3 regions of the Nocardioides korecus genome follow, and region 2 is predicted to be linked to each of the others. Evidence: riboswitches for the same ligand, from Rfam matches in the RefSeq annotation. Region 2 holds a riboswitch; each other region holds the start of a gene.

What was found. A riboswitch is a leader RNA that binds a small molecule or an ion and turns the genes downstream of it on or off. The one in region 2 is predicted to bind cyclic di-AMP.
Positions count from the first base shown of each region.
Region 1: another riboswitch for cyclic di-AMP. It lies ahead of ACYVDA_RS04740 (transglycosylase family protein); the one in region 2 lies ahead of ACYVDA_RS17640 (C40 family peptidase).
Region 3: another riboswitch for cyclic di-AMP. It lies ahead of ACYVDA_RS01185 (C40 family peptidase); the one in region 2 lies ahead of ACYVDA_RS17640 (C40 family peptidase).

Region 1 covers NZ_BAAGZO010000002.1:298,835-308,393, reverse strand. Annotated here, with positions in the region: gene ACYVDA_RS04750 (TetR/AcrR family transcriptional regulator) at 1-64, shown strand, start outside; gene ACYVDA_RS04745 (MMPL family transporter) at 126-2,492, shown strand; cyclic di-AMP (ydaO/yuaA leader) riboswitch at 2,573-2,757, shown strand; gene ACYVDA_RS04740 (transglycosylase family protein) at 2,759-3,100, shown strand; gene ACYVDA_RS04735 (hypothetical protein) at 3,122-4,621, opposite strand; gene ACYVDA_RS04730 (hypothetical protein) at 4,720-5,298, shown strand; gene ACYVDA_RS04725 (T3SS (YopN, CesT) and YbjN peptide-binding chaperone 1) at 5,331-6,287, opposite strand; gene ACYVDA_RS04720 (SEC-C metal-binding domain-containing protein) at 6,398-8,773, opposite strand; gene ACYVDA_RS04715 (dihydropteroate synthase) at 8,825-9,559, opposite strand, start outside.
Region 2 covers NZ_BAAGZO010000009.1:143,368-152,926, forward strand. Annotated here, with positions in the region: gene ACYVDA_RS17625 (Flp family type IVb pilin) at 66-275, shown strand; gene ACYVDA_RS17630 (M48 family metallopeptidase) at 390-1,709, opposite strand; gene ACYVDA_RS17635 (hypothetical protein) at 1,714-2,937, opposite strand; gene ACYVDA_RS17640 (C40 family peptidase) at 3,017-4,021, opposite strand; cyclic di-AMP (ydaO/yuaA leader) riboswitch at 4,034-4,211, opposite strand; gene ACYVDA_RS17645 (hypothetical protein) at 4,329-4,535, opposite strand; gene ACYVDA_RS17650 (DEDD exonuclease domain-containing protein) at 4,687-6,438, shown strand; gene ACYVDA_RS17655 (Lrp/AsnC family transcriptional regulator) at 6,501-6,779, shown strand; gene trpD (anthranilate phosphoribosyltransferase) at 6,796-7,821, opposite strand; gene ACYVDA_RS17665 (Rv3143 family two-component system response regulator) at 7,840-8,247, opposite strand; gene ACYVDA_RS17670 (cytochrome c oxidase assembly protein) at 8,258-9,169, opposite strand; gene ctaE (aa3-type cytochrome oxidase subunit III) at 9,251-9,559, shown strand, end outside.
Region 3 covers NZ_BAAGZO010000001.1:251,896-261,454, reverse strand. Annotated here, with positions in the region: gene ACYVDA_RS01200 (M1 family metallopeptidase) at 1-1,065, shown strand, start outside; gene ACYVDA_RS01195 (Rv0909 family putative TA system antitoxin) at 1,123-1,419, shown strand; gene ACYVDA_RS01190 (hypothetical protein) at 1,429-1,842, opposite strand; gene ACYVDA_RS01185 (C40 family peptidase) at 1,969-2,448, opposite strand; cyclic di-AMP (ydaO/yuaA leader) riboswitch at 2,452-2,660, opposite strand; gene ACYVDA_RS01180 (pyridoxamine 5'-phosphate oxidase family protein) at 2,731-3,246, opposite strand; gene ACYVDA_RS01175 (DUF4242 domain-containing protein) at 3,417-3,686, shown strand; gene ACYVDA_RS01170 (iron-containing alcohol dehydrogenase) at 3,821-5,065, shown strand; gene ACYVDA_RS01165 (MadS family sensor histidine kinase) at 5,070-6,566, shown strand; gene ACYVDA_RS01160 (MadR family response regulator transcription factor) at 6,554-7,231, shown strand; gene larA (nickel-dependent lactate racemase) at 7,260-8,546, shown strand; gene mftM (mycofactocin oligosaccharide methyltransferase MftM) at 8,553-9,497, opposite strand; gene ACYVDA_RS01145 (VWA domain-containing protein) at 9,494-9,559, opposite strand, start outside.

The DNA of each region.
Region 1 (9,559 bases), on a different contig from region 2:
CGGCGCCGACCTCGCCCCGCTCTTCCTCGACTCGCTGGCCACCGCCCGCGACCTGCTCCGCTGACCCCGTCCCTGCCTCCCGCCCTCCCCCTGCGCCTCCCCTCCCTGACCTCCTGGAGCCCCCCATGGCCACCCTGCTCTACCGCCTCGGCCGCACCGCGTTCCGCCGCTGGCCCGTCTTCGTCGCCGCCTGGCTGATCGCGCTGATCGGCATCGGGGTGGTCGCCACGTCGATCTCCAAGCCGATGGTCGACAGCTTCTCCATCCCCGGCATCCCCTCGCTCAAGGCCCAGGACCTCCAGAAGGAGCTGTTCCCCGGCACCCCCGATGCCCAGGACCAGGCCAGCCTCACCGTCGTGGTCGCGGCGCCCCAGGGGCACACCCTGCGCGAGAAGGAGTACGCCGCCAAGGTCGACGCGCTCGTCGCCGACCTCTCCCGGCTGACCCAGATGCCGCGCGACGTGCGGCTGGTCAACCCGGTGCGCGCCTCGGACGCGCAGTACCAGCGCGCCGTCAGCGAGTCGGTCAAGGGCGGCACCCCGAAGCCGGTCGCCCAGGCCAACGCCAAGGCCCTGCTCCCGCTGAGCGCCGACGGCCGGACCGGCACCATCACGTGGACCTTCGCGGTGGGGTCCGTGGCCGACGTCACGACGTACACCCGCGACACCCTGCTCGCCGACCTCGCCGACGCCCGCGCCTCCGGCCTCGACGCCCAGGTCAACGGCTCGGGCATGCAGGCCGTGCCCGAGACCGGCGGCACCAGCGAGCTCGTCGGCATCGGCGTGGCCCTGGTCGTCCTGATGATCACCTTCGGCTCGCTGGTCGCCGCCGGCCTGCCGATCCTCTCCGCCCTGGTGGGCGTGGGGCTGGGCATCCTCGGCATCACCGGCGCCACGGCCTTCACCACGATCGGCACCACCACCCCGATCCTGGCCACGATGATCGGCCTGGCGGTCGGGATCGACTACACGCTGTTCATCCTGGCCCGCTACCGCAACGAGCTGCGGCGGGGCCGCGAGCGCTCCGAGGCCGTGGGCCGCGCGGTCGGCACCGCCGGCTCGGCCGTGGTGTTCGCCGGCCTGACCGTCCTGATCGCGCTGGCCGCCCTCAGCGTCGTCGGCATCCCGTTCCTGACCAGCATGGGCCTGGCCGCCGCCGGCACCGTGTTCATGGCCGTGCTGGTCGCCCTCACCCTGCTGCCCGCCGTGCTCGGCATGCTCGGCGAGAAGGCCTTCGCCGGCCGGGTGCGCCGCCGCGAGGACAAGCACGACGCCCACGGGCTCGCGCTCAACAACGGCGTCCGCTGGGCCCGGCTCGTGGGTCGCGCGCCGGTCGTCGTGCTCCTGCTGGTCGTGGTCGGCCTCGGCGCGCTGGCCGTGCCCGCCAAGGACCTGCACCTGGCGCTGCCGACCGACTCCACCGCCGCCCAGGGCACCACCCAGCGGCAGGCCTCCGACCTGATCTCCAGCGCCTTCGGCCCCGGCCGCGAGGCTCCCCTGCTGGTCGTCGTCGACGCCCGCGAGGCCGGCTCGCGCGCCGAGCGCTCGAAGGCCATCGGCCAGGTCGTCTCCTGGGCCGCGCGGGAGAAGGGCGTGACCAACGCGCAGGTCATCGCCATGAACCAGGCCGGCACGGGCGCCCAGGTGCTGGTCACTCCGCGCACCGGACCCGACGCCCAGGCCACCACCGACCTGCTCTCGACGCTGCGGTCGGGGCAGTCGGGCATCGAGGCCCGCTCCGGCACGAGCGTCGGCGTCACCGGCGTGGTCGCGATCCAGACCGACGTCTCCGACCGGCTGACCAACGCGCTCCCGGCGTACCTGCTGATCATCGTGGGCCTGGCGTTCCTGCTGCTGATGCTGGTGTTCCGCTCGGTCCTGGTCCCGCTGACCGCGACGCTGGGCTTCCTGCTCTCGGTCCTGGCCACGCTCGGGGCCACGGTCCTGATCTTCCAGGAGGGCCACCTCGGCCTGGTCGAGGGTCAGCCGCTGGTGAGCTTCATGCCGATCATCGTGATGGGCATCGTGTTCGGCCTGGCGATGGACTACCAGGTGTTCCTGGTGACCCGGATGCGCGAGGCGTTCGTGCACGGGATGTCGGCGCGCGAGGCCGTGGTCGACGGGTTCCGCAACAGCGCCCGCGTCGTCGTGGCGGCCGCGACCATCATGATCTCGGTCTTCGCCGCCTTCATCCTCCAGCCCGACCCGCTGATCCAGTCGATCGGCTTCGCACTGGCCGCGGCGGTCTTCTTCGACGCCTTCGTGGTGCGGATGGCCCTGATCCCGGCGGTGATGTACCTCCTGGGCGACAAGGCCTGGTGGCTCCCCCGCTGGCTGGACCGGGTGCTGCCCTCGGTCGACGTCGAGGGCGAGCGCCTGCAGACGGAGTACGTCGGCACCCACCTCGCCGACCCCACCGAGGAGTCCGACGAGCCCGACGAGCCCGACGACGAGCCCACCGGCGAGCGCGAGCCCGACCTCACGCACGCCTAGGTCCACATGGCACGCGTGTGCCATTGCCGCCCGGCGCGTGGCCCGTCTAGGGTCTGGGGCGTCCCGGAGCACCGGGGCGCCCCCCGTCGTCGCCCAATCCTGTCCGGAGCGAGGGGCCCACGGATCACACGCGGACAGGAGCGGGGAACCCACGTTCCACCGGACCAGCGCCCACCGCGCCGGTCCTGGGGTGAGGCCACACACGTGGCCGGGCAACTCCAGCCCGAACCCGACAGCTAACCCCGCAGGCGCCCGGAGGAACACTCATGCGCCTGCGCACCCTCGCGTCCGCTCTCGCGGTCGCCCTGGTCACCACCGTCCTGGTCACCCTCTCCTTCGCCGGCTCCGCCGACGCGGCCACCATGCGCACCTGGCAGCGCCTGGCCAACTGCGAGTCCGGCGGCCGGTGGCACATCAACACCCACAACGGCTACTACGGCGGCCTCCAGATCTCCAGCGGCACCTGGCGCGCCTACGGCGGCAAGCGGTACGCCCGCGACGCCCACGCCGCCTCCCGCTACCAGCAGGTGAAGATCGCCACCCGGATCAGGAACAACCAGGGCTGGGGCGCCTGGCCCTCCTGCTCGCGCCGCATCGGCGTCCGCTGACCCCTCGGTCCAGCAGACCGCTCAGCCCCGGGCCGCGCCGTACCCCAGCACCGCGGCGAGGCCCAGCGCGCTCCGCGGGGCGTACGCCGTGCGCCACAGACCCCCGTGGGCCGCGGCGTACGCCTCGTCCTGCCAGGGGTGCTCGTGGCGCGGGCCGCCGCCGGTGTGCAGGTCGTGCACGAGCAGCGCGGCCATCAGCACGTTGGAGGTGGACGGGTCGAAGACCTCGACGCCGAACCGGTGCGCCCCGGCGTACGCCGCGGCCAGCGCGCGGTTCTTGACCACCGAGCGGGTCCGCGTCGGCGGGGCGACGTTCATCGACACCGTCGACCCCTCGGCGCGGGCCACGGTCGCGCGCCAGCGGTGCACCCGCTTGGCCAGGGCGTAGTTCGGGCCCTGCTGGGCGACCAGGGAGTCGTTGACGCCGGGGTCGCTGCCGGCGACGTACTGGCGACGCAGGAGACGGCCCCCGGTCAGCGTGCGCAGCGGGCGCCCGACGACCTTGGACCGCGCCCCCCGACCCTCGTACGCCGCCGTGGACGCGGCGACGGCCTCCCCCGGCACGGCGAACACGTCGGTCGGCGTGGCCAGGAACCCGAGCGCGACGTCGTCGCGGGCGTCCTGGAGCCGCGTCGTGAGCTCGTCGACGGCCGCGGAGAGCCGCAGGTTGACCGCGCCGTCGGCGTAGACGTAGTTGCCGACCACGAGCTCGCCGGGCTGCTCGGCCAGCCACCGCGCGACGGCGGGCACCGCGGTGAGCAGGTCGACGCCGGCGACCTCGTCCAGCGGGCCGGAGGCGCCCCCGGCGACCGGCGCCACGAGGCTGCCGGCCCCGTCCTTGGCCAGCTCGAGGGTGCGCCGCCAGATGTCGGGGCGGGCCAGGTCGACGGCCGCGACCCGGGCACCCCACCGCATCAGCGCGGGCAGCGGGCCCATCTCGGAGCCCGCGCCGAGGACGGCCACGGTGCGGCCCTCGAGCCGCAGCCAGTCGGGGTTGTCCAGGACGGCCTCCACGGCCTCACCGACGCTCGGCTCCACGACGCCGGCGGCGACCCACTTCTCCACCCGACGGCGTACGCCGGGCCCGCGCAGCCGCTCGCCGCGGTAGGGCAGCACCAGCTCGCGCACCGGCTCGCCGTTGCCGATCACCTCCACGCCGCTGACGGGGCCGGCGCCGAGGTCGCCCGCGACGCCGGCCGCCACCTCCGGCCACTCCGGGAGCGGGTGCTCGCCGGCCTTGTCGGCGACCCGCATGCGTCGGTTGAGCGAGGCCAGCCCGTCACGGGCGATGGTGACGGCGTCGTCGGGCGAGGACAGCCCCGCCTCGACCAGGCGCCGCATGTGCGTCAGGTAGTCCGAGCGCCACGCCGTGGCCTGCTCGGCCGCCCGCGCGCCGGTCGCGTCCACCCCGCGCAACGCGTCGGCAACCACCGCGCGTCCGGTGGAGGAGGTGCTGCGGCGGCCCTCGGCGTCGGTCGGGAAGACCAGTCCGCGGCGGTCGGCTTGCTCGGGGTTCGTCATGGCCTCATGGTGCCCGAACCCCTCGAGGACACTCGACACGAACCCCGAGAGGCCTCACGCAGGATGAAATCGGACGCGATCTGTTGCACCATGTCCCGGTGACCGGCAGTTTCGACGATGTCTGTGACCAGCTCGAGGAGTGGGAGTCCACGCTCCCGCCCGACGCCTGCCTCACGGCGGTGGAGGACCTGGTGGCCGGCCTCCCGCCCGGCGCCCCCGGGCGCGCCGAGGCGCTGTTCTTCGCCGGTGAGAAGGCCCTGATGGCCGGCGACCCGGTGGCGGCCCGCACCTGGCTGGAGCGCTCGGCCGCCGAGCCCGGCGAGGTCACCATCGATCCTCGCGCCGAGCTTCTCGGCTGCTTCCTGTCCCTCGGGCTGGACGACGAGGTCGAGAGCCTGCTCGAGACGCTGCGCAAGGCCTCGGCCGCGGGCGACGTCCGCGGCAGCTTCCACGAGGTCGTCGGCGAGGTGCTGGAGCAGGCCGAGCGCCTGGAGGAGGCCGAGCGCTGGTTCAACATCGGCCTGCTGGCCCTCGACGAGCACGACCCCACCGACTCCGAGGAGTCCTGCCTGGCGGGCCGTCTGCGCGTACGCCGGCTCCAGGGCCGCCCCGAGGACCGGCTCGACCTGGTCGCCGAGCAGTACCGCGACCACTACCGCGGCCACTTCGCCTCCTAGCGCCCCTTCCCGGTCGGGCGCGTCGGGACCCTTCAGGCCCCGTCGTCCTCGTGCGCCTCGTGGGTCTCGTGCGACTCGTGGACGGCGTCGAAGAACAACCGGCCCCCGACCCGGTCGGCCAGGTCCTGGGCGAGGTCGTCGAGGATGTCGGCGATCTCGTCGAGCGTGCCCATCACCGTGGGTCCGATGAAGGGGCTGGCGGGCAGCTCGTAGGAGGCGATCAGCACGTCGCCGGCCAGGTGGAACTTCAGCAGCGGCGTGCGCCGGTTGAGGATCTCGACCTCGATCCGGGCCTGCGCCGGGTTGCCGACCTCGATGACGACGTGGCTGAAGAAGCGCAGCGCCCGGCGGGGGCCCATCGCGGTGATCCACACCGGCACCGTGCCGGTCCAGATCGGGAAGTCGCCGTCGGCGTCGCGCGCGATGCCGTCGCCGTACGCCCCCTCGAGCACCTGGGTGACCAGCGCGGCCAGCTCGCCGGTCGTCGTGGGGAAGCCCAGCACCAGGTCGTCGTGGTCCTCCTCGGCCACGGCGGCCGGCACGGGGCGCGGCGCGACGTCGAGGAACGCGGGGTCGACGACGTCGAAGACGCCGCGCAGCGTGCTCGTGACCAGGGACAGCACCGCGTCGAGCTCGCCGATCTCCACGTCGCACCACCAGGTCGGGTGGTCGACCCCGTCGGGCGCCGACCAGCCCAGGGCCAGCAGCCCGGCGCGCTGCACCTCGTCGAGGTCGTCGTCGTCGGCCAGGAACACGTCCGTGCCGACCTCGAGGGCGATCTCGTCGTCCCACAGCGCCAGGCGCAGGTGGGGCTCGCACTCGCCCGCGGACTCGGCGCTGACCGTGACGGGCTGGACATCGGTGGCCCGGGCGCCAGCGGCCCGGGAGTCAGCGACCTGGGCGTCGGCGGCGGCTCGGACGCGGTCGCCGAGGTCGGCCTCGAACCGGCCCCACGCCCGCTCGACCGACTCCTCGAACGTCTCGCTCACCTGCCACTCCCCTCCCCCGGCCGGGGCCACCGCCCGCGCCTCGCGCGTCGCGCCCCGACCTGGGTCCAACCCTAGGCGGCCCCACCGACACGCCCCCGGTGGCACCGCCCTCAGGCGAGCAGGGACCGACGGTGCGGCGTCATCAGCTCGGCGACCAGGCGCGGGTCGGCGTCCTCGCGCAGCAGCGCCAGCAGCGGCTGGTGGACGTGCCGGTCCACGCCGACCGGGTCGTCCCAGAACCGCAGGACGCCGCCCCCCTCGTCGAGCAGGCGACCCAGCAGCAGGTCGCCGCGCCGCAGGTGCTGGGACATGGTGCGGTCCGGGACCTCGAGGGACTCCCCGGTCACCCCGTCCCCCAGCCGTACGCCGACCCCGGCGCGCACCTCGAGCACCTCCAGCAGCCGGCGTCGCGAGGAGGCCCAGGACTCGGCCAGCTCGCGCTCGTCGTCGACCAGCCACGCGCCGTGCAGGTCCAGGAACCGTCGCAGCACGCCGCCGTCGAACGCCGCGAGGTCCCAGGTGAGCGGATCGCCCACCAGGTCCTCGAGCTCGTCGGCGTCGTCGTCGCCCCCGTCGAGCCGGGTCACGGCCCAGTCGACCAGGGCGTGGCGGTTGAGGTCGCGCTGGAGGAAGGTCTTGACCCGCGCCAGCAGCCAGACGCCGCGCACCGGGAGCGGGTGGGCGTCGGTGCGCCCGTGGCAGGCCTTGTACTTGCGGCCCGACCCGCACGGGCACGGCCGGTTGCGGCCCGGCCCCTCCGGCGGCTCGAGCACGGGGCGCAGAGCCAGCAGCTCGGGGGCCTGGGGATCGACCCCGGCGGCCAGGTAGAGACGGTGGGCCTCGCGCGCGTCGCCCGCCACCGCGGCCACGTCGCCGAGGTCGGCCAGGGCCGCCACGAGGCCCGGGTCCTGCTCGACGGCCTGGCCCAGCAGCGTCCGGAAGGCCGACCCGTCGCCCCGGGCCTCGGCGACCAGGGCCGCCAGGTGGATGGTGACGGCGCCGGGGTGCCGCACCAGCAGCGCCTGGACCACGGGGGCGGCCCGGACCACGTCGGCCGAGGTCTCCGAGGCCACCGCGTCGGCCAGCGTCCCGTGCAGCTGTCCGGCCACCTCGGTCAGGCGCTCCTCGTCGAGGTCGCGGGCGACGAAGGCGTCGGCGAGCAACCCCCGCCACGCGACGTACGCCGGGTGCTGGTCCTCCTCGAGCCACTCCGGGCCCGGCTCCACCGTCGTCCCGGGCAGGTCGATCCCGTCGTCGTGCACCGCGAGCCGCGGGTCGCGCAGGAGCTCGGTCAGGGGCGGGTGGGGCTCCTGGAAGCTGCCGGGGGTCTCGTGCAGCACCTCCACCACGAGCTCGAAGAAGTCCACCCCCGGGTCGTCGTCGCGCCGCTCGTGGGCGAGCCGCTCGGCCGTGACGACCAGGCGCTCGGTCAGCTCGGCGTCGTCGGCCGCGTCGGTCGGCCCCACCTCGAGCGCGTCGCCGACGAGGCGGAACGCCGCCAGCTCCCCGGCCGCGAGACCGGCCAGCCACCCGTCCGGGCCGCGGAGCACCTCCGAGGCCCCGGCCGGGAACCCCTCGTCCGCGGGCCCCCGGCGGGTCTGCGAGCGGACCTCGCCCCCGCCGACCATCGGCATCCCGTCCATCGCCAGGTAGGCCAGCGGCCCGAGGTCGCTGCGGCACTCCACCACCCCGAGGTCGACCTCGGCCGCGGTCAGCCTCCGCGTCAGCACCATGCCGTCCACGACGCTCGGCAGGTGCACGAGCACCCCGTGCGCCAGCTCGAGGACCTCCGGGCGCCAGACCAGCCCGCCCCACAGGACCTCGGGGTCGACCTCGAGCCGGTCGGCGAGGTCCTCCAGGGTCGTCGGCTCCTGAGCGAGCAGCGCGAGGGCCGCGTCCGCCACCCCGTCCGGCAGCGGGTCGGCCGCGGCCGACGGGTCGTCCGCGTCGGCCTCGAGCTGGTCGACGTGGGCGCCCCAGATCCCCAGCAGAGCGTGCGGCAGCACCCAGCGCCCCGCCTCGGTGAGCCGCAGCTCCTCGTCGAGCAGGCCCAGGTCGCGCCAGAGCGGCCCCAGCACCTCGACCGCCGCCTCCACCACGGCGGCGTCGGTGCCGCTGTCCACGCCCGCCCGCTCCGCGAGCCAGCCGGCCGCGTCGAACGGGGTGCCCGCCCCCTCGCGGACCAGCAGCGACATCAGCACCAGCCAGTCGGGCAGGGCGAGGTCGCCCGAGGACGCGTCCACGCCGGCCCCGCCGAGCGACTGCCCGGCGACGAAGGTGAGCACGTCGAGCGGCTCGAGCTGCTGGACCTCGGCGGGCAGCAGGGCGCGCTGCTCCTCGGCGACGCGGAGCACCTCCTCGGGCGGCGCGGTGCCGATCACGCCCGCGCCGATCTGCACGAGCACGTCGATGGCGTCGCGCCAGACCCGGGCCTGGTCGCGCCGGATCCGCTCGGCTGCCGCCGCCAGGTCGATGTCCTCGCTCACGAGAGGCAACCTAACGGCCCCGCCCGGCGGGGGCACGCCTGGTGGGGCCGGCTACAGCCGGACGGGCAGGATCGCGAGCGCGTCGAGCACCGCGGAGACCCGTGGGACCTCGTGGGTGCGGAAGATGCCGGTGCGGCCGAGCGAGGCCAGCACGGCGAAGAAGCCCTCGGCCGTGCGCACCTCCTCGCCGAAGATGTCCATCGCGCTGGGCAGCGCGTGGCACACCGGCGCCCCCAGGGAGCGCAGCCGGAAGGTCTGCAGCAGGACCGCGGACTGGTAGCGCGCCCGGTCCAGCGGGTCGGGCAGCCAGGAGAAGCCGAAGCCGATGCCGGGGTCGACGGCCACGCTGGGCACCCCGACCGAGCGGGCGTGCTCCAGACGGCGTCCGAAGCCCTCGAGCATGGCGGGGAACTGGTCGTCGGCGACGGGCACCTCGGTCGGGTCCTGCAGGTCGCGGGCGTGGGTGCCGACGATGTGGCACATCACCACCGAGGCGCCGTACCGCTCCGCGAGGCCGAACATCTCCTCGTCGTCCGCGGACCCGCTCAGGTTGACCACCGAGGAGCCGGCCTTCAGGCAGGCCTCGACGACCGAGGGGTGGTAGCTCTCCACCGAGGTCGCCACACCGTGCGCGGCGAGCTCCTCGATCACCGGCACCAGCCGGTCGGTCTGCTGCTGCGCGGCGACGCGGTCGGTGGAGGCGTCGCTGGACTCGGCCCCGACGTCGACGAGGTCGGCGCCCTGGGCGGCGAGCGTCCGGCCCCGGCGTACGGCGTGCTCGCGGGA
Region 2 (9,559 bases):
GTTTTGAGAACGTTGTCCTAGCGGGTCACCAGGACACGCCCACCATCACCCGAGGGGACACCATCATGCTCGAGCTCTTTCGTTCCGCCACCGCCCGCCGCAACGACGACGGCGCCTCCGCCGTCGAGTACGGCCTCCTCGTCGCCGGCATCGCCGCCCTCATCGTCGCCGTCGTCTTCCTCTTCGGCGGCATGATCTCGGGCATCTTCTCGTCCACGTGCACCAAGGTCTCCACCAACAACGGGACCGCCACCAGCACGACGAAGTGCGCCTGACCTCGGTCCGACCCGGTCCCGGGCGGCCGTCGGCCTGACACCAGCCGGCCCCGTCCCTCGAGCCCGGTCCGCGTCACCTCACGGTGACCGGGCCGGGCTCGACCGCGTCCTGGGTCACCGCCGTGCTCGCGCCACCTGCTCCACCCCTCGGGCCAGCCCCACCCGCTCCAGCGCGGTGGGGTGGGACCCGAACCAGAACTGGCTCCACGCCGGCGGCTCCGGGTCGGCCAGCGACCGGGCCGCCAGGCCCGCCTGGATCCGCTCGAAGCCGCGGTAGTCGCCCGTCGCCGCCAGCGACGCCCGGTCGGCGCGCGCCTCGATCGCACGGCTGATCGTGTTCTCGACCGGGCTCGCCAACAGCGTGCCCATCGCCACCAGTGCGAGCACGAGGGCCGCGACCTCGGGCTCCCCCACCCCCTCGACGCCACTGCGCCGCAGCACCCGACGCCGACCGAGCACGACGCCCGCCAGCCCGCTGGCGACCAGCACGCCGGCGGCCCCCAGCGCGGTGCCGAGCACGACGTCCTGGTGGCGGGCGTGCCCGAGCTCGTGGGCGACCACGACCAGCGTCTCGCGCTGCGGGACGTCCTCGACCAGGGTGTCGTAGAGCACGACCCGCCGCGTGCTGCCGAAGCCGGAGACGTAGGCGTTCAGCGTCGTCGTACGCCGGGACGCGTCCGCCACGAGCACCTCGGAGACCGGCACGTGCTCGCGAGCCGCCAGCTCCAGGATGCGCGTGCGCAACGGACCGGCCGGCAGCGGCGTGAAGTGGTTGAACAGCGGCTCGACCAGGACCGGGTAGGCCCACGAGCCCAGCACCGTCAGCAGGGCCCCGGCGACTCCCGTCCACAGCGGCCAGCGACGCGGGGAGCGGCGCGCCGTGCCCACCACCAGCAGCACCACCAGCGCGGCGATCACCCACGTCACCAGCAGCGACGACGCCTGGTCCTGGAGCCAGCCCGCGAGGGGCTGCCGGGTGAGGCCGTAGTCCAGGGCGTGCTGCCGCGCCCGCACCCCGAACGGCAGCGTGGCCAGGGTGCCGGCGGCGGTGAGGAGCCCGGCGCCCAGGGTCGCCCGGACCCACCACGGTCCCGGCAGCACCCGCACGACCCGGGCCCCCAGGCGCGTCAGCCCCAGCACCAGCGCGACCGCCAGCGAGACGACCAGGGAGGCCCAGCCGAGGTGTCGCTGGAGCGAGGAGTAGGCCTCGCCGCGGCTGATCTGCCGCTCGCTGAAGACCTCGCGTGCCGGCACGGGGACCACGTGACCGCCGGGCACCCACGACCACGGCACCAGCAGACCCGCGAGCACCGCCAGCACGACGGCGCCCACCCCGACCAGGCACCAGGACAACCGGACCGACGTCGCGGTCGCGGGCGGACGGGCGCCCCGGGGCGTGTCGTCGGAGGGTGGGGCAGGGGCAGGTGCGGACACCCGGTCAGCGTGCCACGCGAGCCTGGCGCGCCAGGGCCGACGTGTCCGCGCGCCACCCCGTCACGAAGCTCGCCTGGGTGGTGCCCAGCACGGTGCGGAACGCGCGCGCGACCGGCTCGCCGCCGCTGACCGCGTCGTAGAAGCGGACCATCCCGGCGTTGCCGAACCGCTGCCCGAGGAAGCGGCAGGCCAGCCACGCCTCCTCGTAGGTCGCCCCCAGGCCGGTGGCGGTCGGGGCGAGATCGGCGCGGGTGGGCAGGCCGTCCGGCGGTCCGTCGCGGCGCACGCGGGCGAGGATCTGCGAGGCGGCGGTCTGGACCCCGATGCCGGTCCCGCGCAGCGCCACGTAGTCGGCGAAGCCCTCGAGCAGCCAGGTGGGCATGCTGACGAAGGTCGCGCCGGTGGCGACGTGGGTCGCCTCGTGGCTCATCACGACCTGCGCCCCCCGCTGCTCCAGACGGCCGAACACGTCAGGGTTGAGGAACACCCGGACCGGCGACCCGGGCGTGAGGGTCCCGTCCTCGGTGGTGGTCACGCCTGCGATGTCGTCGTAGGTGTTCGACGAGTCGTGGAGCGCGGTGTCCAGCTGGTCGCGCGTGCGCGGGACCTCGACCACCAACGGCCCCTTCCAGGCGGGCAGCGTGCGACGGACCTGACGGAGGGCCCGGGCGACCAGGGTCGGGTAGCGGCCGGCGTCCGGTCCCGCGACGGCCAGCAGCGTGCCCGGTGTGTGCCGGACCGCGAGGCCCGTCTGCAGCCAGAGCGGCGTACGGGCTCCGTCGCCCCCGAAGGACGCCACCAGCGCGCGGCCACCCCGAGGGACGAACACCGCGGACGTGTCCATGCTGGCCGTGCGCCGGTCGACGCCGGCGAAGCGGTAGGAGAGCTCGATGGTCCCGCGCCAGGCGCCATCGCCGAGGGCCGCCTGCTGGGAGGCCGACAGGGGCGCCGCGTCGTCGACGTACCGCAGCGCGACGTCACGCACGCGGAGCTGCTGGGCGTTGCGGCCCAGCGAGGTCAGCAGCGCGGCCGACCCCGGTGCGGCCACGGCGGCCGCCGCCCGGGACGAGCCGGCGGCGAAGGCGTTCTCCAGGGCGTCGAGCGCGGCCTGGGCGGGGCCGGAGTGGTCCGGCTGCGCGGTCGTCGACGGGCGCGGGGGCGCGAGGTCGGTCTCGCTCGAGCAGGCCGGGAGCAGGCACAGCACGGCGAGGAGCGCCGAGAGGGGCACGAGGGCCCGTCGGCGCAGGAGCCCACCCGGTGGGCGTGCCGAGGCGCCCGCCCCGGTGGGACGGGCGCCTCGAGGTGACTCAGCCGGGACGGACCGCACCGACGTACGGCATGTCGTGGAGACCGGAGATCTTCACACCGGTGCCCGGGTTGAGCGCGTTCACGATCTTGCCGTTGCCGATGTACATCCCGACGTGGCTGATCCCGCTGTAGTAGAACACCAGGTCGCCGGGCTGCAGCTCGCTCTCCGAGATGTGCCGGCCGGTGTTGTACTGCGCCGCGGCGTTGTGCGGCAGCGAGACGCCGGCCTGCGACCAGGCGGCCATCGTGAGGCCGGAGCAGTCGAAGGCGCTCGGGCCCGAGGCACCCCAGACGTAGGCCTTGCCGACCTGCGCCAGGGCGTAGGCCACGGCGGGCCCGTGGGCCACGACGGCCTTCTGCTGGGCCTCCTCGGCCTTCTTGCGAGCGGCCTCGGCCGCCTGCTGCTCGAGGGTGCTCACCCGAGCCTGCGCGGCACTCGCGCCGGCGCTGGCCGACGTGGCCTGGCGCTGGAGCGTGGCCTCACGCGCCGCCAGCCGCGTGACCTGCACGGTCGCGCCCGCCTCGCGGGTGGCGAGCTCGGCGATCGACTCGGTGGTGCTGGCGATCCGCTCGGTGCGGCCACCGGTGTCCTCGCTGACGGCCGCGACGCCGGTCAGCAGGGTCGTGGAGCCCGGGGTCTTGAGGACCGGGGGCGTCGCCGGGTCGGAGGTGCCGCCGGCGGACTGGTAGCCGTCCACGGCCATCGACGCGATCTCGGACTGCAGGCGCGTCACCACGCGCTTGCTGCGCGCGATCGAGGTGTCGATGCCCTTGAGGCGCTTGCGGGCCTGGGTCAGCGAGGTCTCGACCGCCTGGTGACGACCTCGGGCGAGGTCGGCCTGGTGGGACAGGGTGGCGGCGCGCGACTTGGCGGCGCCGATGGAGCTGGTGTCGGGAGCTGCGGAGGCCGGGCTCACCGAGGCGATGGAGAGTCCACCGATGGTGAGGGTGACGGCGAGTCCTGCAGTCGTGCGGGCAAACGGGTGGCTGTGACCGGCGCTCAAGAGAGGTCGGGCTCCTCTTTGTCTGGACGCCTACCAGGTGAGCTGACGGGTTCGGGCCCAAAGAAAGCCCTACCGGTCCTGCCGCCACTGTGGTGGCGAGCGAGGTCCGGATTCACCCCAGGAACGTTGGGTCCCCGGCTCCGAACGGTCGCATCCGAGGGCGACCGGTCAGACTCGGCGCGGCCTCCGAGTGCACCTTGTGGTGCCCTGGTCCGGAGGCCAATAGCGCCTCACACTAGGCGTGGGTCGCCCCGACGCCAAACCTCGTCCCGCTCCATGCGTGTGCGTTTCGCCACACCCGAGGCCCTCACGCCGACTCCACGGCGGGTCCCGCGACCGGGGTCACCATGCGCAGCGGAGGCACCAGCCCGGAGTCCGCGAGCACCGAGAGCGCCTGCTGCTCCTCGGCGTCGAAGCCGAGCTCGGGAGGGGGGCCGAGCAGGACGGTGACCACGCAGTCGTGGCACGACAGGCCTCGGACGAGGCAGGTGTCGCAGTCGATGCGGACGCTCATGGGGATCTCCTTGCGGTGGGTGACGGCAGGAGCAGGGGAAGGCCGTCGGGGGTGCGGGTCGAGCAGTGCCACGACTCCAGCAGCGACCACCGACAAGACCTCTCGGCCGCGTCTCCACGGTCGTGTCGGTGGGGGTGCCTACGGTCGTCCCATGAGCAGGTGGTCGGCACAGATGAGCTTCGACGAGCTGGGGCGCGCCCTGCGCGACGTCACCTTCTGCGTGGTCGACCTCGAGACCACCGGCGCCTCGGTCCAGGGCGGTGCCGGCATCACCGAGATCGGCGCCGTGAAGGTCCGCGGGGGCGAGGTCCTGGGCGAGTTCCAGACCCTGGTGAACCCCCGTGCCCAGATCCCCGCCTTCATCGCGGTGCTCACCGGGATCACCAACTCCATGGTCGCCACCGCCCCGTCGATCGACGTGGCCCTGCCCGCGTTCCTGGAGTTCGCACGCGGGTGCGTCCTGGTCGCCCACAACGCCCCCTTCGACATCGGGTTCCTCAAGCACTTCACCGCCGAGCAGGGCCGCGACTGGCCGGCCTTCGAGGTGGTCGACACCGCCCGGCTGGCCCGCCGCGTCGTGACCCGCGACGACGCGCCCAACTGCAAGCTGAGCTCGCTCGCGGTCGCCTTCGGCTCCGCGACGACCCCCGACCACCGGGCCCTGTCGGACGCCCGCGCCACGGTCGACGTGCTCCACGGGCTGATGGAGCGCCTGGGGGGTCTCGGGGTGCACACGCTCGAGGAGCTCCAGACCTTCACCTCGCGGGTCGCCCCGGCCGTGCGCCGCAAGCGGCACCTGGCCGAGCACCTCCCGCACTCCCCCGGGGTCTACCTGTTCCGCGACGAGCAGCAGCGCGTCCTCTACGTGGGCACCTCGCGGGACCTGCGCACCCGGGTGCGCAGCTACTTCACCGCCTCGGAGCAGCGCTCCCGGATGGGCGAGATGGTCGGGCTGGCCGCGTCGGTCACCGGCATCGAGTGCGCCACCCCTCTCGAGGCCGGCGTGCGCGAGCTGCGGCTGATCGCCGCGCACGAGCCGCGCTACAACCGGCGCAGCCGGCGGTCGGGCAAGGTCCACTGGCTCAAGCTCACCGTCGAGCCGTGGCCCCGCCTCTCCCTGGTGCGCCAGGTGGTCGAGGACGGCGCCGACTACCTGGGGCCGTTCGCGTCGCGCCGCGCGGCCGAGACCTGCCTCGCGGCGCTCCACGAGACCTTCCCGATCCGGCAGTGCAGCGGGCGGCTGCCCCTGGTGCCCACCCGCTCGGCCTGCGTCCTGGCGGAGCTGGGGCGGTGCGCCTCACCGTGCGACGGGTCCTCCTCGGTGGAGCACTACGCGGAGGTCGTCGCCCGGGTCCGGTCCTCCCTCACCGAGCGGCCCGACGAGGTGGTGGAGGTGATCGCGGCGCGGATGGACGCCCTGGCCGCCGGCGAGCGCTTCGAGGAGGCCGGGACCCACCGCGACCGCCTGGCCGCGTTCCTCCGGGCGGCCTCGCGCACCCAGCGGCTCGGCTCGTTGGCCTCGTGCAGCGAGCTCGTCGCCGCGCGACGCGAGGACGACCGCCGGTGGGCCGTCCACGTCGTGCGCCACGGCCGACTGGCCGCGGCCGGGGTGATCCCCCCCGACGCCCACGCCGGCGAGTGGGTCCGCCAGCTGCGCGAGTCCGCCGAGACGGTCACCGGCGGGCCCGGGCCGACGCCGGCGGCGACGGCCGCGGAGTCCGAGCAGATCCTGCGCTGGCTCGAGCAACCCGGGGTGCGCCTGGTGCACGTCGAGGGTGAGTGGGTGTGCCCGCTGGCCGGGGCCCAGCGGCACCTCGCGGTCCACGACGCCGTCGAGACCTCCCGGGCCTCCCTGGTGCCCTTCGACGAGCGCCGTCCGCTGGCCACCGTGCACCAGCCCTGACGGCCCTCATCACCGGCTCGCGGCGGCCCCGGGAGGACGACCGTGGCGGTACGTTGACCCGCATGATCACCGCCATCTCCTTCGTCAAGGCCGACGTCGCCCGCATCCCCGAGGTCGCGGAGGCGATCGCCGCCGTCGACGGCGTCAGCGAGGTCTACAGCGTCACCGGGCAGATCGACCTGATCGCCCTGGTCCGGGTGCGCGAGCACGAGGACGTCGCGCGCGTGATCGCCGACAACGTGAACAAGGTCGACGGCGTGCTGGCCACCGAGACCCACATCGCCTTCCGCACCTTCTCCAAGCACGACCTGGAGTCCGCGTTCTCGCTCGGCCTGGACTGAGGTCCGAGCGCGGCCGCTAGCGGGTCGCGGCGACCCAACGCTCGAGGAGCGCCCGCGAGGCGCCGGAGTCCACCGACTCCTCCGCGCGCGCCAGGCCGGCGGCGAGGCGCTCGAGCAGGGTCCCCGGGCCGGCCTCGTGCACGGCCAGCGCCGCGGCGGCGTTGAGGAGCACCGCGTCGCGCACCGGTCCGCGCTCGCCCGCCACCAGTCGGCGCACGACCTCCGCGTTGTACGCCGCGTCGCCCCCGCGCAGCGCCTCCGCGGTCCCCCGGGCCAGGCCGAGGTCCGACGGATCCACGGTGTGCGCGACGACGTCGCCCTCGGTGACCTCGAAGACCTGCGAGGTCGTCGTCGTGGTCAGCTCGTCGAGCCCGTCGTCCCCGCGGAACACCCACGCGTCGACGCCTCGCCGGGCGAAGACGCCGGCCATCACCGGGGCCATCCGCAGGTCGGCGCACCCGATCGCCTGGGCGTCGGGTCGGGCGGGGTTGGCCAGCGGGCCCAGGAAGTTGAAGGTCGTGCCGATGCCGAGCTCGCGACGCGGGACGGCCGCGTGCCGCATGGCGGGGTGGAACGCGGCGGCGAAGCAGAAGGTGATCCCCACCTCCTCGGCCAGCCGGCCCACCTCGCCCACCGGCAGGTCCAGCCGGATGCCGAGCTCCTCGAGCACGTCGGCGCTGCCGGACCTCGAGGACGCCGAGCGGCTGCCGTGCTTGACCACGGTGACCCCGGCCCCCGCGGCGACGATCGCGGCCATCGTCGAGATGTTCACCGAGTTCGACCGGTCCGCGCCGGTGCCCACGACGTCGAGGACGCGCCCCGGCACCGCGAGCGGGGCGGCTCGGGCGTACATCGCCTCCACGAGACCGTCCACCTCGTCGACCGTCTCGCCCTTGCTGCGCAGCGCGACGGCGAAGCCGGCGATCTGGCTGGGCGTGGCCAGGCCCGCGAGGATCTCGCCCATCGCCCAGGTGGTCTGCTCGGAGGTGAGGTCGTGCCCCGCGACCAGCGGCTCGAGGACGTCGGGCCAGGTCAGGGCCATCACAGGGCCATCAGACGGTCAGGTCCGCGCCGGCAGGCGCGGGCGCAGCAAGGTGATGACGGCCTCGGCCAGCTCGACGGGGTCCAACGGGTGCGCCACGGCGGCGTCGGCCCGCGACCAGGTGGCCAGCCAGTTGTCCTGCACCCGGCCGGTCAGCACCAGCAGCGGCGGGCAGCGGAAGATCTCGTCCTTGAGCTGCTTGGCGATCCCCAGCCCGCCGGCGGGCGCCGCCTCGCCGTCGAGGATGGCGAGGTCGATCGCGCCCGAGTCCATCTGCTGGATCACGACCGGCTCGGTCGCGACCTCGACGTACTCCAGCTCGGGGAGGTCGGGGTGGGGCCGCGGCCCGAGGGCCAGCACGACCTGCTGTCGCGTGTCGACGTCGTCGCTGTAGACGAGCACCTTCAGGGGGGCGGTCTGGCTCACCCGGGGGATGCTACCGGGTGGCTCCGGTCCCGTCGGCCACGCGCCGCGCGTCCCGCGCCGCCGTCTGCTCCAGCCGGTCCAGGCGGCGGTCCTCGCGCTTGGCCTCGGCCATCGAGGACCGCACCCACTGCACGAACAGCACCGCGAACAGGCTCAGCCCGATGGCGTCGCCGGAGCTCCACAGGATGCCCCCGGCCAGGTGCTGGTCGGCGGCCGGCGAGGGCAGCCACGGCATCGAGGCGTGGAGGTCGGGGTACCAGCGACCACCGATCAGCTGGACCTGACCCATGATCGTGACGCCCAGGAAGGCGTGGAACGGCAGCGTCATCACCAGCAGCAGCATCCGGAAGGGGTAGGCGACCCGCCCGGGGACCGGGTCTACGCCCAGGATCGGGGTGAAGAACAGCGCCCCCACGACCACGAGGTGCACGTGCATCAGCTCGTGGAGGAGGTCCGAGCGCAGCGTGGCGTCGTACCACCCGGTCATGTAGAGCGCCCACGGGCTGAGCACGTAGAGCCCGAAGGTCAGCGGGGCGAAGGTCAGCACCCGGGAGAACCGCGAGTGCAGGACGGCGAGCAGCCATCTGCGCGGACGGCGCGGCAGCGTGCGCAGCGCCAGGGTCACGGGCGCGCCCAGCGCGCAGAACAGCGGCACCACCATCGACAGGATCATGTGCTGGACCATGTGCACGCTCAGGAGCGTGTCGTCGTACGCCGCCAGGCCCGAGCAGGTCGCGAACAGGAACGACCCCAGACCGGCCACCACGAAGGCCACGGTGCGCCCCACGGGCCACCGGTCGCCGCGCTCGTACAGGCGCCAGACCCCGTAGAGGTAGAGGCCCGCTGCCCACGCCACCAGCACGAACAGCACCGGGGACAAGCCGGCCTGGGTGAAGACGGAGGACGGCGTGAAGGGGGGCACTGCTCCAGATTAGGTCGCCGTTCTCAGCAAAACACCGGGGGTAGGCACGCCTCCTACACAGGGTGGGGCAATAATGTCCCCGTGGCGACAGCAACGGCTATCCCGGCATCCCGACTCCACGGGCATCACGACCGACCCAGCATGGTCAGCGTCGGCACGATCGTGTGGCTCTCGAGCGAGCTGATGTTCTTCGCGGCGCTCTTCGCCGCCTACTTCACGATCCGATCGGTGAGCCCCGAGCTCTGGGCGCAGAACACCGAGAAGCTCAACGTCCCGTTCTCCTCGGTCAACACCACCATCCTGGTGCTGTCCTCGGTGACCTGCCAGCTCGGCGTGTTCAAGGCCGAGGACGGCATCGTCGGTCGCACCGGCAAGCTGTGGCAGTTCAAG
Region 3 (9,559 bases), on a different contig from region 2:
GGCGACGAGCTGGTCGTGACCCCGGCGCGGGCGGTGCGCGGCACCTTCACCACCACCGTGTCGTACGCCGGGACGCCGCACCGCCACACCGACCCCGACGGGACCGGCGAGGGGTGGATCCGGACCCCGGACGGGGCGACCACCGTCAACGAGCCGGTCGGGTCGAAGACCTGGTTCCCGGGCAACGACACCCCGCGCGACAAGGCGACCTACACCTTCGTGGTCTCCGCGCCCTCGCGCCTGGCCGTGGCCGGCAACGGGGTGCTCGCGGGCAGGGCCCGGCACGGCGCCCGGACGACGTGGACCTGGCGCGGGACCCAGCCGATGGCCAGCTACCTGGCGATGGTCTCGATCGGCGACTACCGGGTCTACCGGTCCTCGTTGCGCACGCTGGCCGGGCGCACCCTCCCGGTCTGGTCGTTCGTGCAGCCCTCGCTCGGCACCCAGGCCGCGGCCCGCACCCTGCTGCCGAAGATCGTGCGCTGGGGCGAGCAGAAGTTCGGGCCCTACCCGTTCTCCAGCAGCGGCCTGGTCGCGCACACCCTCGACGTGGGCTACGCCCTGGAGACCCAGGACCGGCCGGTGTTCCCCGGCCCGGTGGACTCCTCCGAGGAGGTCCACGAGCTGGCCCACCAGTGGTTCGGCGACTCGGTCACCCCCGGCGACTGGGGCGACATCTGGCTCAACGAGGGCTTCGCGACCTACGCCCAGTGGCTGTGGGACGCCGACCACGGCGGGGACTCGACCGCGGCGACCTTCCGCTCGGCGTACGCCGCCAACGGAGCGTCCTCCGACCTCTGGTCCCCGGCCCCGGCCGCCCTGAGCGACCCCAAGGACCTCTTCGGGCCGGCCTACCTGCGGGGCGCGATGACGCTGGAGGTGCTGCGCGAGCGGATCGGCGACGGTCCCTTCTTCGCGGTGCTGCGGGCCTGGGCGCGCGAGCACCGCTACGGCACCGTCTCGACCGCCGACTTCACCCGGCTGGCCGAGCGGATCAGCGGCCAGCAGCTCGACACGCTCTTCCGGGACTGGCTGACCACCCCGTCGCGGCCCAGCGGCTACTGACCCGCTGACGGGGCCCGTGGCATCCTGGAGGGTCCCGGCCCCCACAGGAGACGAGCCATGAGCAGCATCAGCGAGACCCTGAAGCAGAAGATCGACGAGCTCGACCTCGACCGCCGCCTCAACGACGCCGTGGAGAACGGCGAGCAGCTCCTGCGGCGCGCCGTGGAGACGGCCGGCGACCTCGCCCACGACCACCGCGACGACGTGGACCGCGTGCTGGACCGGCTCACCGGGTCGATCGAGGACCGCACCGACGGTCGGTTCTCCGACCGGATCACCCAGGTGCGCGACAGCCTGGACGCCGGGCTGGGTCGGCTCGCGGAGCGCCGGACCGAGGGTCCCCCGCCCGAGTAGCCGGGAGGTCTAGCGGGGCGCGGGCACCAGCGTGGCCAGGGCGTGCACGACGTCGCGGACGGTCTGGCCCACGCCCGGGCCGACGGTGGTGTCGATGCCGGCGTAGCGCAGGCCGACCAGCAGCGCGACGACCAGCGCCAGGACGAGGCCGAGGGCGGCCAGCTGCGCGCCCGAGACGTCACGTCGGCTGGCGCGCGCCAGACCGGTGATCGAGACGACCACGGCGAGGACCGCGGCCAGGCAGGCCAGTCCGACGAGCGGTGCGAACGGCGTCGCGACCAGGGCGACGAGCCCGAGGTCGAAGCCCGCGACCGCGGTGGCCGAGGTCCGCACGGCGGGGGCGGGCGAGGCCTCGAAGAGATCGTCCATCAGCCGGGCGGAGTCCTGACGCTCGTCGCGCTCCTGGCGGTCCTGGATGGTCATGGACGCAGCGTAGGACGCGACCGCCGCCCCGCACGGTCACGTGGACCCGTGTCGGGGCGGCGGTTGCGCGGCCGCCGGTGAGTCGGCGGCGGCCGGTGGATCGGGTGCGGGAGGAGCAGGTGCCGGTCAGCCGCGCAGGGTCGCGCCGAACCAGCTGTTGGTCCACACCATCGTGCGGCTGACGCGCTCGCCGGTGCGGGGGGAGTGCAGCAGCTGGGCGCGACCGTGGATCCAGCGCAGGAAGATCGCGGCGTGGTAGACGCGGCCGCCGCTGGTGAAGAACATCAGGTCGCCCCGACGCAGGTGGCTGCGCGGGATGTGACGGGCGCGGGCCGCCTGGGCCGACGCGGTGCGGGGCATGCTGATGCCCGCGCGGCGGAAGGAGTAGTAGAGCAGGCCGGAGCAGTCGAACGAGCCGGGCCCGGCGGCGCCGTAGCGGTAGGGGTCACCGACCTGGTGCAGCGCGATGTCGGTGGCGCGGGCCACGCGGGAGGTAGTGGCGGCGGAGGCCTGGGGGGCCGGGCTCAGGGCCACGGCGGCGATGACGAGCATCAGCGTGAGGAGCGGGTTGAGCAGAAAACGGCGTACGGGCAGGCTGACGGGCATGGGGGGTCCTTTTCCACGCCTGTGAGGTCAGCTGTCGGGTTGGAGCTGGAAAGTTCCCTGAAATGCTCCGTCACCTGGCGGTGACTTCACCCCGAGTGCGCTGCGCCCGGATCTCTCCGGACGCGGTGCACGTTGAACCTGTGGGTCCCCCACTCCTGCCCTCTGGAGTCAGGTGGCACCCCGGGACGGGCAGGACTCGGCGTTCCCGGGGTGTGATCGACCCCGGAAAGGTACACCAGCCCTGTGGCTCAGGTCACCGGGACTCCGCAGTTCCGCAATGCCTCAGAGCTCGACGGTGCCGCTCTCGCCGACGTCGGGGCGGTCACCGGTGATCCGGGACTTCACGAAGGCCAGCGCCGAGGCGACCCGGCCACCGGGGGTGTCCCAGTACTCCGCCGAGTCCGACTCGACCTCCAGGAGCCGCACGTCCGGGCTGTCCTTGCCGTCGGGGAACCACGCGGCGACCATCGGGTTCCACAGCTCGTCGATCTTGGCCCGGTCGTCGCGGATCCGCCCGTGGCCGGCGACCGAGACCCAGGTGGAGCCGTCGGAGAAGGCGAGGTTGACCCGCTTCTCGGCCTCGATGTTGGCGGCCTGACCGCTGGTCGCGTCGATGAAGAACCAGACGTCGCCCTCGTCGGTGACCTGCTGGGGCGTCATCGGGTGGGAGTGCAGGCGTCCGTCGGAGCCGACCGAGGTGAGCATGCAGAAGCGGTCCTCGCGCATCAGCTCCACCACCTTGGACTGGTCGGCCACCTCGGACTGGTCGGCGGTGCGGTCCTGCGGTGCGGTGCTCATGGTGGTGCCCCTGACTGTCGGTTCGGTGCCGTGCTCCCTGGCCGCCACCGTAGCCAGCCGAGCCACACCACCTGCCCGGTCGGGGAGGTGCGGACCGCCCCGGGCGGACGGGTGCCGCGGCGGTGGTCGCGTCCTAGCCTGTGACGACCGCCACCAGCCAGGGAGCCGACGTGAACCGCTACGTGATCGAGAGGGAGCTGCCCGGTGCCGGGCAGCTCAGCGACGCCGAGCTGCACGACATCAGCGCGAAGTCCAACGAGGTGCTGGAGGGGATGTCGGACATCGCCTGGGTGCAGTCCTACGTCACCGAGGACAAGCTCTACTGCGTCTACGACACCGAGGACCCGCAGCTGATCGAGGAGCACGCGCGCCGCGGCGAGTTCCCCTGCACGGGGATCAGCCAGGTGCGCGCCGAGATCTCGCCGCAGACCGGCCGGTGACGCCGCCGGTCCGCGAGCGGGCGCCGAGGGCCTCCCCGCCGCCCGCCCCGGCGGGGTCGCCGAGGCGCTCGCACGGGCCCCGGCGGGGCTCGACAGCCGGAGTAGCCTCGGGTCCTCCCCACATTGGAACGCCGATGAGCCCCACCTCGACCTCGGGCACGACGCTGGCCCCCTCCGGCGTCGGCGAGCCCGCCCGGCCCCCCTCGGCGGTGACCTCGGGGTCGCAGGTGGCGAAGTTCCACGCCCCCGAGGTCGTCTTCGGGCTGGGGGCCCTGGAGGAGGCCGGCTTCGCCGCGCAGCGGCTGGGCGCGCGCCGCCCGATGGTGGTCACCGACCCCGGGATCATCGAGGCCGGGTGGGTCGAGGTGCTGCTGGGTCACCTGCGGGCCGTCGGGCTGCAGCCGGTGGTCTGGTCGCAGGTGACGCCGAACCCGAAGGACCACGAGGTCCGCGCGGCGTACGAGAAGTACGCCGAGGAGCGGTGCGACGTCCTGATCGGCATCGGGGGCGGCTCGTGCATCGACGCGGCCAAGGGCGTCGCGATCCTCTCGAGCAGCTGGCAGGACGGGGGCGACATCCTCGACTACGCCGGGGTCGACCAGGTCACCCGCCCGATCCCGCCGATGATGATGATCCCGAGCACCTCGGGGACCGGCGCCGACGTCTCGCAGTTCTGCATCGTCACCGACACCGACCGGTCGGTGAAGATCACGATCATGGGGCGCGCGCTGGTGCCCGACATCTCGCTGACCGACCCGCGGCTGCTCACCACGATGCCCGAGGCGCTGAACGCGGCGACCGGGCTGGACGCCCTGACCCACGGCATCGAGTCCTACGTCTCGCTGGCCCACAACCCGCTGGCCGACATCCACGCGCTCAACTCCGTGCGGCTGGTGGTGGGCCACCTGCGCACCACCATGACCAGCCCCCGCGAGGAGCACGCCCGGGCCAAGATGGCCCAGGCCAGCCTCGAGGCCGGCCTGGCCTTCACCAACGCGATCCTCGGCGCCACCCACGCGATGAGCCACCAGGTGGGCGGGCTGCTCGACGCGCCCCACGGCGTCGTCAACGGGGTGCTGCTGCCGCACGTGATCCGCTACAACGCGCGTGCCACGCCCGAACGGTTCGTGGCGCTCGCCCAGGCCGCCGGCCTCCAGGTCGACGGGCTGCCCGGCGAGGAGGCGGCCGAGCTGCTGGCCGCGCACGTCCGGCGCCTGGCCGACGACGTCGGCGTGCCCCGCGGCCTGCGCGACCTCGGGGTGCAGGAGGCCGACGTGCAGCGGATGGCCCGCACGGCGCTCGACGACGCGTGCCTCTCGACCAACCCGCGCACCGCCGACGAGACCGACGTCCTGCGGCTGTTCCGCGAGGCGCTGTAGGTCGATGTCGTCCGCCCGTGACCAGCCCCGCTCCGAGAGGGTCCCGCCCGACCGGACGTCGTCGGAGCGGACGCGCGCGCCGCGGCCCAGCCTGGCCACGCTGACCGGGGTCAGGTCCGGCAAGCGGTCCTACTACCGCGCCTACGTGCGCTCCGACGAGCGGATGGCCGCCGCGGTGCGCGCGATGGACTCGATCTCGCGTGCCGTGGTGCGCACGGTCGAGGGACCTCGCGGCCTGCTCGAGGAGGTCACCCGCGCGGCGGCGGCCCACCTGGAGGCCCGCTGGACGGTGCTCGCGCTGGTCGACGGCCAGCTGCGCGGCGCCCGGCCCCGCTTCCTGGCCCGCGACGCCGCCGGCCACGTGCACGACGAGGACGACCAGCTCCCCGACGGCGTACGCCGTGAGCTGGCGGCCGTGCGCTCGGGTCACGACGGGCCCTCCATCGAGGAGCACGGCTGGGTGCGGGTGCCGATGACCCTGGAGGGGCGCCGCGTCGGGAGCCTGGTGCTGCTGCACGGGCTGCGCGACGACCCCGAGCCCGGCGACCTCTCGGTGCTGCGGATCCTCGCCAACCAGGCGGCCGTCTCGCTGCACACCTCCGAGCAGTACCAGTCCGGCCTGGCGCTGCACCGCCGCGCCCAGATGCTCTACGACGAGGCCACCGAGCAGGCGCGCGGCCTGGCCGCCCGCACGGCCGAGCTGCGCGAGGTCGAGCAACGGCTCCAGGTCGCCCACCAGCGCGAGCTGATCGACACCGAGCGGCACCGGATCGCCCGCGAGCTGCACGACAGCGTCAGCCAGTACGTCCTGTCCGCGGGGATGGCCGTGGAGGTCGCCCGCGGCGACGCCGCCGCGCTGGGGGAGCCCGCGGCCCCGGTCGTCGCCCAGCTGGAGACGGCCAAGGAGCTGAGCCAGGAGGCGGTCGAGCAGCTGCGGCGCGCGATCTACGCCCTGCACCAGTCCCACTCCGACACCGTCTCGACGCTGCCCGAGCTCGTGCGGGCGGTGACCGAGCACCACCAGAGCCGGCTCGCGGTCACGGTCCGCACCCGCGGCGAGCCCCAGCCGCTGCCCGCCGACGCCGACCACGAGATCGCCCGCGCGGTCGGGGAGGCGCTGTTCAACGTGGCCAGCCACGCCCGCGCCACCCGGGCGGCGGTGCTGCTGCGCTACCGGCCCGACGAGCTGCTGGTCACCGTCTCCGACGACGGCGAGGGCGACCCCGCCCGGCTGCGGCGGCTGGTGACGCTGGAGCGCTGCATGCCGGCCGACGGGCGGCACCGCGGCCTGGCCAACATCGAGACCCGCACGACCGCCCTCGGCGGCACGGTGGCCTTCCGCCGCGCGCGGATCGGCGGCGTGCGCGTCGAGATCCGGCTGCCGCTCCCGCTGCCGGTCCCCGAGGTGCCCGGCACGATCGCCGCGCTGGTCGGCCCCCCGCCCCACCGCCCACCCACCCGGCGAGAGCCGTCCCAGGAGGTCCCACCATGGCCACGTTGAGTCCCCCGCACGCCCCGTCCGAACGCGCGACCGTCGACGTGATGCTCGTGGACGACCACGCGATCGTGCGGCAGGGACTGCGCTCGATCCTGGAGCGCGAGTCCGACCTGCGGGTGGTGGGGGAGGCGTCCTCGGCCTCGGCGGCGCTCGCGGAGGTGGACCGCACCCGGCCCCGGATCGTGCTGATGGACCTCAAGTTGTCCTCGGCCTCCGACAGCGAGGGCATCGACCTGTGCGCGGAGCTCTCCCAGCGGCACCCCGACGTGGGCGTGCTCGTGCTCACCACGTTCCTCGACGACCAGCTGGTGCTGCGGGCGATCCGGGCGGGCGCCAAGGGCTACGTCGTCAAGGACGTCGACACCTCCGGCCTGATCCGGGCCATCCGCGACGTCTCGCGCGGGGAGTCGGCCTTCGACGCCCGGTCGGCCGCCGCGATGGTCCGCGGCCTGAACGCCCCGGCCCAGGACGACAAGCGCGGTCTGACCGCCCGCGAGCGCGAGGTCCTCCTGCTGCTCGCGCACGGGCTGTCCAACCGCGACATCGGCGCGCGGCTCTACATCTCCGAGACGACCGCGAAGTTCCACGTCGGCAACGTGCTGCGCAAGCTCGGGGTCTCGCGGCGGGCCGAGGCGGTCTACGAGGGGTCCAAGCTCGGGGTGATCTGACGCCGGCGGCGCGTGGCAGGGTGGAGGGATGACGTCTGCGACCACCACCGTCCACCTGGCGTACGGCGAGGACGGGCTCGACGTCGAGCTCCCGGCCGACCGGACCACGGTCGTGGAGCCGACGTACGCCGACGCCCCGGCCGACCAGCGCGGCCTGCTGCGCTCCGCCCTGCGGCACCCCGTCGCCGGGCCGGCGCTGCGCGACCTGGTCAGCCCCGGGCAGACCGTCGCCATCTCGATGTGCGACGGCACCCGCCCCCAGCCGCGGCACCTGATGATCCCGGCCGTGCTCGAGGAGCTGGAGGGGATCGTCGCCCTGGACGACGTGGTCGTGCTGGTGGCCACCGGCACCCACCGCGGCAACACCCCCGAGGAGATCCGGGCGATGCTCGGCGACGCCGCCGACCTCGTGCGCGTGGTCAACCACGACGCCCGCGACGACGCCTCGCTGGTGTGGCTGGGTCGCCACGGTCGCGACGTCCCGGTCCTCCTCAACCGCGAGTGGGTCGAGGCCGACGTGCGGATCACCACCGGCTTCGTCGAGCCACACTTCTTCGCCGGCTTCTCTGGCGGGCCCAAGCTGGTCGCGCCGGGGCTGGCCGGCCTCGAGACCGTGCTGACGCTGCACGACGCGAAGCGGATCGGCGACCCGCGCGCGACCTGGGCGGTGTGCGAGGGCAACCCGGTCCACGACGACATCCGGGCCGTGGTCGCGGCCGTCGGAGCCGTCGACTTCGGGCTCGACGTGGTCCTCAACCGCGAGCAGCGGATCGTCGAGGCCTTCGGTGGCGCCCTGCCGCAGATGCACGCCGCGGCCCGCGAGGCCTCGCGGCGGCTCGCGATGCAGCCGGTGCCCTCGCTCTTCGACGTGGTGGTGACCACCAACGCGGGCTACCCGCTGGACCAGAACCTCTACCAGGCCGTGAAGGGGATGTCGGCCGGGATGACGGTGGTGCGGCCCGGCGGGGTGATCGTGGCGGCCGCGGAGTGTCGCGACGGCTTCCCCGACCACGGCTCCTACCGCGAGGTGCTCGCCTCGGCGGCCTCCCCCGAGGCGCTGCTGGCCGACATCTCGGCGCGCGAGCAGACCGTGCCCGACCAGTGGCAGGTCCAGGTGCAGGCCAAGGTCCAGTCCCACGCCCGCGTCGTGGTGCGGTCGTCGTACCTCTCGGCCGCGGACCTCGCCTCGGCCCACCTCGGCCACACCGACGACGTCGCCGAGACCGTCCTGCGGGCGCTCCACGACGCCGGGCCCGCGTCGCGGGTCTGCGTCCTGCCCGAGGGCCCCCAGACGATCCCGTACGTCGCGGGCTGAGGTGGCTCAGCCGGTCTCGACGACCAGCCAGCCGCCGTGGTGCTCGTGGACCTCGTACGCCGACCCGGTGGCACGGCCCCAGGCGCGCAGGTCGTCGAGGGTGACGGTGCGGACGTGCCCCCAGGTCTCGTCGGCCTCGTCCTCGAGCGGGACGGCGAGGACCACCCGGCGGCGGGCCAGGCGCACCGCCTCGGCCACGACGCGCGCGCCGTGGTCGGGGTCGAGGTGCTCGAGCAGGTGGACGGCCAGGACGGTGTCGGCGCAGCCGTCGGGGTCGGGGTAGCGGGCGGCGTCGGCGACGCGGGTGCGCAGCGGCACCCCGAGCAGCGGGGCGACCGTCGCCAGCAGCCGCACGGTCCCCGGCGAGACGTCCGAGGCGGTGACCGCGTGCCCGGCCCCGGCCAACCGCAGCGACAGGAAGCCGAAACAGCTGCCCAGCTCGAGCACCGACCCGGAGCCCATCAGCGCCGCCGCGTGGGCGTAGACGGGCGCGTAGTCCGCGATGGTGCCGTGCCCCCCGCCGGCGGGACCGGTCCCCGCGCTGCGCCCGGTGGCCAGCTCGTCCGCGATCCGCACCAGGGTGTTGCGGTAGAACAGCAGCCAGCTCTCCAGCGCGTCGGGGGTGCTGCTGCGCACCACGCCGGTCAGCACCCGCTCGAAGAGGTCGGTGCCGCGCAGCCAGCCGGGGGTGAAGAGCTCCTCGGCGATCAGCCCGGCCAGGTCGTCGTCGACGCGGCCCGGCGGCACCCGGTGGTCGACGTGGACCCGGGCCCCCACGTGGTGCACGTCGAAGTGGGGGGTGTGCGCGCCCGGCCCCGTCCACGGTCGCAGCGGGCCGAGGGAGCGCACCTGGACGAGGTCGTCGACGTACCACCCCGGCGCGCTCGGCCCCAGCGGGTCGATGGCCGCCGCGCCCCCGAGCGGCGCCGACGGCACGCGCGCCGCGCTCACCGTGGCCCGGTCGTGGCGGCGATGGTGGCGCGGTCCAGGCCGCTGAGGTTGCGCACGACCTG